Linked DNA regions of Pseudovibrio sp. Tun.PSC04-5.I4. Each later gene encodes a partner of the first gene's protein in a complex. Links are inferred from orthologs where the notes say so. Each region holds a gene or a part of one and is shown on either strand. Other genes may lie near its edges.

What was found. Proteins that work in one complex are often made in the same cells at the same time.
Region 2: the proteins of BLS62_RS07515 (region 1) and xseA are in contact, whole or in part, in a cryo-EM structure (PDB 8TXR), measured with the Escherichia coli proteins. The link is inferred for Pseudovibrio sp. Tun.PSC04-5.I4 from one-to-one orthologs.

What each region holds. Positions count from the first base shown.
Region 1 is NZ_FNLB01000006.1:538,350-541,281, reverse strand. Bases 6-2,924 are described here. They hold BLS62_RS07515 (exodeoxyribonuclease VII small subunit), read left to right. Parts: upstream 6-1,298; coding sequence 1,299-1,550; downstream 1,551-2,924. Other genes in these bases: dxs (1-deoxy-D-xylulose-5-phosphate synthase), read left to right, coding at 2,269-2,924; BLS62_RS07520 (histone deacetylase family protein), read left to right, coding at 340-1,260. Also shown: more of dxs, read left to right, coding at 2,925-2,932. UniProt on the Escherichia coli protein: Bidirectionally degrades single-stranded DNA into large acid-insoluble oligonucleotides, which are then degraded further into small acid-soluble oligonucleotides.
Region 2 is NZ_FNLB01000006.1:344,431-347,270, forward strand. The notes cover bases 14-2,840. They hold xseA (exodeoxyribonuclease VII large subunit), read right to left. Parts: upstream 2,286-2,840; coding sequence 741-2,285; downstream 14-740. Other genes in these bases: BLS62_RS06600 (TRAP transporter large permease), read left to right, coding at 14-272; BLS62_RS06610 (16S rRNA (uracil(1498)-N(3))-methyltransferase), read left to right, coding at 2,596-2,840. Outside these bases: more of BLS62_RS06600, read left to right, coding at 1-13. UniProt on the Escherichia coli protein: Bidirectionally degrades single-stranded DNA into large acid-insoluble oligonucleotides, which are then degraded further into small acid-soluble oligonucleotides.

The sequences.
Region 1 (2,932 bases):
CATAGAGATGCAGCGGACCTCCCCCCGAGCAACATAGTTTGCTCGCACCTTTATCCGGGGTAGCGCGCTAGTCGCGCACTCCGGATTTTTCTTGTCCGGACACATGGTGATTTTTCTCAGTTCTTAAAGGCCTGGTTTCGTATTCCAGATCCCTGCCTAATCCCAATTGCCAAGGCAAACTCACCGGTTGAACGATTGACAGACCGCTCTCCATTGTGGAGTCCTATGGTTAGTTTCGCCCTGTTTCTCATTGGGTTGAAGTTTGACGCATATTTCCGCCTATTTGGCGGCCTGTCATGTGCCAGCTTCATCATTTACGGGTATAATATTTTGAGTACATTGCTGCTGCACCATCAGGCTTTTTTAAATCATTTGACCCCTCTAGGCCATCCAGAACGGCCTGACCGTTTGCGGGCGATTGATCGCATGTTGGAGAACGAGCGTTTCTTTATGCTTGATCGTGACATTGCACCATTTGGTACGTTTCTGGATATTGCTCGTGTGCACAGCTCTGATTACATCAATTCCATCCACAACATGAATCCTGAGGAAGGTCTGGTCGAGTTTGCGCTGGACACGAACCTTTCGCCGGGCAGTTGGGAAGCTGCCATGCGCGCGGTTGGCGGGGCCACGCGCTGCGTTGATGAGGTGATGGGCAAACGGGTTTCCAACGCCTTTGCAGCATGTCGCCCCCCCGGACACCATGCTGAGACAGCTGTAACCTCGGGCTTTTGTCTCTTCAACAACGCTGCAATCGCTGCCCGCTATGCGCAGGATGTTTATGGTGTTGAGCGCGTCGCGATTATGGATTTCGACGTCCACCACGGCAATGGTACACAGGAAATATTCTGGAACGATCCAACTGTGATGTACACATCCACGCACCAGATGCCCCTTTTTCCCGGTACTGGCGCGATGAATGAGACCGGTGAACATAACACTATTGTCAACGCGCCGCTGAGTGCAGGCGATGATGGTACCCAATTCAGAGAGGCTCTGGATTATGTTATTTTGCCGCGTATTCGCGCTTTCTCGCCCGATCTGATCATTATTTCAGCCGGGTTTGATGCTCATGAACGCGATCCGTTGGGCGGTCTTCGTTTGACGGAACTGGATTTTGCCTGGGCGACCAGTAAGCTCATTGAGATTGCTGATGGTTGCTGTGAAGGCCGTGTTGTTTCCCTATTAGAAGGTGGGTATGATCTGGAAGGTCTTGCGCGATCAGCGGCGGCTCATGTAATGACATTGATGGATTACTAATCGGGGAGTGTTGTTGCTCCCAATCGAATGAGGACGTTTTGGTGACAGAAGAAGCAACCGGTTCCATTGAAACCTTATCCTTTGAGCAGGCCCTCGCTGAGCTGGAAACCATTGTTCGAAATCTGGAGCAAGGTAACGTTCCGTTAGAGAAGAGCATTGAACTCTACTCTCGCGGTGAAGCATTGCGTGAAAAATGTGATGGCTTGCTCAAAGCAGCCGAAGAAAAAGTAGAAAAAATCCAAATGAATTCCGCTGGTGCTGCGGTTGCGACCGAACCATTAGGCGACTAACGCTGTTCAGCATTCGATATTTTTCAACAGACCCCGCACTTTGCGGGGTTTTGGGCTCGGCTTTGCGAACAGCACTGTTCTACTTCCAAAATAAACAATTCGTGATCTCTAATTTCTTAGCCTGCTAAGTTATGCCAGTAGCAATCTCTTGGATAGAACAACCAGTGTTTCCTGTCGCCGAAAATAAGTTCTCCGACACATAATACTTAAGCTGAGATATTTCACTGAATATACTTTGGTGACAGAGACTACAAACGCGCTGGTTAATCGTATTACTGGTTACGTGGTCTAGTTTAAATCAGAAAATATTCTTCACTCATCCAATGATATTGGATTAGACAAAAAAAAGGGGACTACGAAAACCGTAGTCCCAAGTCGATCACTGTGCACGTGGCCCCATCGACCACACACTCGACATAGGACGTTTCGTCGCAGATTGCATCACCCCATGGGGTGACAAAACAGTAATTAATGCACGTAAATGAAAAAAAATACGCCCTCTTCCCCTAATGACAAAAGATTTGCGCTCTACATTAGGCAAATGGCCTTAGCATAAACAATTAATTATTGGTGGCAGGTAATTGCGCCTAGAGCAACGTTGCTATAATCGTGACCAACTACGGAAGAACGTCGCATTGGTCCGAATTTGGTTCACTTGCCATACTCGGATGGATCCGTATAAAGCTGCCACATAGTCAATAGACTTAAGAAGACCCAGATGTCCCTGCTTGATCAAATTCGTAATCCGTCTGATCTCAAAAAGGTCCCTGAAGACCGCCTTCAGCAAGTTGCTGCAGAATTGCGAGAGGAGATGGTGGAAGCTGTTTCTGTCACGGGAGGGCATTTAGGAGCCGGTCTCGGCGTCGTCGAACTGACTGTCGCGCTTCACCACGTTTTTAACACTCCTGAAGATCGTCTGATCTGGGATGTTGGTCACCAATGTTATCCGCACAAGATTCTCACTGGCCGTGCTGATCGAATCCGCAGCTTGCGTCAAGGCGGTGGCTTGAGCGGCTTCACCAAACGGACCGAGAGCGAATACGACCCATTTGGTGCCGGACATTCCTCCACATCAATTTCCGCAGGCCTTGGCATGGCTGTAGCCCGCGATCTCGCTGGCGGTGACAACAACGTAATTGCCGTTATCGGCGATGGCGCGATGTCTGCTGGTATGGCTTATGAAGCTATGAACAACGCCGGTGCGTTGAATTCTCGGCTTATTGTCATTCTCAACGATAACGATATGTCCATTGCACCACCTGTAGGTGCGCTTTCAGCAAGTCTGGCTCGCCTTGTTTCCGGCAAGACCTACAAAGGCTTTAGAGAAGCAGCAAAGCAAGTTGCCAGTGCGCTTCCTAAACCATTGCAGGAAAAAGCAGCGC
Region 2 (2,840 bases), 190 kb from region 1 along the record:
GGCTGGAAGTTGCAGCAGTGGACAGCACCCTCGGCATGTCCGGCGCAGCCTGTGCAATCTGGTTTGGGATTATCGTGGTGAAAATGGCAGAGCTCTGCCTGATAACGCCGCCCATTGGATTGAACTGCTTCGTGGTGTCTGGTGTTCGCCCTGATATCCCGGTGCAGGAAGTTTTCCGCGGCTGTACCCCATTCTTCATTGCAGACGTGCTGACAGTAGGCGTGCTTGTTGCCTTCCCGGCAATCATCACCTTCCTGCCATCACTGATGTAATTGGCGACACAACACGCATTATGAAGAAGCCCCGGCAAACGCTGGGGCTTTTTTGTAATCCAACAACTTGGCAATGACCGAGAAAAGATACCTAAAGAATTCGAGTTGGTGACTTCATACAGGAGGCTCTAACATCAACGCATCCACCTTCTTTGCAAAGCAGCAGCGTGTGCCAGTCCACGCAATCGGAGAGGTTAGGCACTCCGATAGAAGCAAAGCCTAGTTAAAGGAGGTGGTAGTTAGGTGAGATTGAAATTATCTTTCAATATAGAAAAGACCCGGAAGCGACTGGTCATCAAACTCCGGGCCCTTTTTAGGATAGCCTAATGCGAGAGAAAGGGGGCGAAAGCTCCCTTTCTCACATCGCAATATAGTCCTGATCTCTAAACACTTCAAGAATGCACTCCTCACCAGAGGAATCACGCTGGCAACTACTGCGAGACTACAGCCAAGCTCATAAGCATCACCTTAAAACAAACTTCCCTGATTGCCGGGATCTGCCACTGGCTTTTTCTTGCGGACTGGCTTTGCGGCTTGTTTGGCTTTTGCGTGCGCTACATGTTCATCCAATGAGGTGGTAGCGTCGCCAACTTCAACAGCGCCCGGTTGAACAATAGCAGTCTCAGCCCTTACCTTAGGAACAACCGGAGCAGGAGCAGCAGTAACGCCGCCGCCATCTGCAACCGCGCCCACAACACCGCCGCGCATTTCTAACGTCAAGGCTTGTCCAGCTTGCACCGCTTGTGCATTGGCAACAGGCAGCCCATCACTATCCCGCACCACCGTATAGCCGCGCTCAATCACCCGCTCATAGCTCAGCGAACTCAGCAGTCCTGCAGAGTTGTTAAGCCGCAAACGGTGGCGATGCATTTGGTTGAGGAAGGCTTGGCTTGCCCGCCCTGTCAAAACGCCAAGGCGCTCACGCCCCTGACTGACTTGCCGTTGCAACATCGTAGGCCGTAAGCCAGAAGAGGCAGCCGTCAGTGTGTTCCGGTGAATTTGCGTGCTGACTTGCAGCCCACGTTCCAACCGTCCCGCCACCATATCAAATCGTTGACGAGGCAGAGCGAGAAGCTCACGCGCGGCTGGCAGAGCAGCACTTGCAGCGCGCAATTCTGTCCGGCGTGTTTGCACCAATCGCAACAGGCCAGTGCGTAACCGGCGGGAAAGATCATCTGTGACAGCGGCCAGCTCTGCTTTCACTGGAACAGCAAACTCAGCAGCACCCGTTGGTGTCGGTGCGCGTAAATCGGCTGCCAGATCCAGCAGGGACCAGTCAGTCTCATGGCCAACGGCAGAGATCAGCGGAATATCAGAGGCCGCAGCAGCCCGAACCACTTCTTCCTCGTTAAACCCCCAAAGGTCCTCAACAGAACCCCCACCGCGTGCAACGATAATAACGTCAGGGCGTGGAATAGCCCCGCCTCGCTCCAAAGCGTTGAAACCGCGAATACCAGCGGACACTTCAGCGCCGCAGGACCCGCCCTGTACGCGAACCGGCCATACCAGAACATGCAAAGGGAAACGGTCCGTGATGCGGTGCAAAATATCGCGGATAACAGCGCCGGTTGGTGAAGTTACAACGCCAACCACCATGGGCATACGCGGGATTGGACGCTTGCGCTCTTCGGCAAACAGCCCTTCAGCACTCAGCTTCTTTTTACGCTCTTCCAAAAGCGCCATGAGGGCACCAGCGCCAGCTGGTTCCATGGCATCAATGACCATCTGGTATTTAGATTGTCCGGGGAAGGTGGTGATTTTACCCGTTGCAATAACCTCAAGGCCTTGTTCTGGCTGAACTTTAAGCCGCACAGCATTGCCCTTCCAGATAATGCCGGAAAGAACAGCCCGTTCATCTTTAAGGTCCAGATAAATATGACCGGAAGCCGGGCGGCTGATGCGCCCCAGTTCACCGCGGACGCGCACATAGTCAAAGCTGTCTTCCATAGTGCGTTTGATGGCACCGGAAAGCTCGGAAACGGTGAGTTCAACCAGATTGGATTTATCGGACAAAGGGCAACTCTCTTAAGATCACTTTATGCGTAGTCCCGAAAAGCGCTTGACCTTTTCGGATAGGAATGCACGCCAGAATAAGGGATTAAAGCAGTTTGTTTAAGCCAGATGAAGGGACAAACGGCATCAATCCAGCTCTAACTTACAGCAGCTTGAGGCTGTTTAGGAGCGCTCGCAATCATTTTCCACGACTGCCATAAAAACCGCTCCCCAAATCTGCCGAAAAGCAGTAAACCCCCATGGAAAGCGGGCGCCTGCTTGAGTATGGTGCCGTATGTCCACTCCACAAAATGTAAGATCAGAATTTCGTATGCAGCGTCTTTTCATAAATAAGCCACTTAAAGCTGGATTGAAAATTCCAGCAGACCGAGCTCAGGCAAACTACCTTCTCAACGTGCTTCGCATGACAGAAGGTGGGCTGGTCCTTGTGTTCAACGGTAAAGATGGAGAATGGCGAGCTCAGCTTTTCCCAACGGGCAGAAAATCTTGTGCTCTGGTCGTAACCGAACAGGTTCGTAAACAAACAGAGCAATCCCAGCTGGACTACCTGTTTGC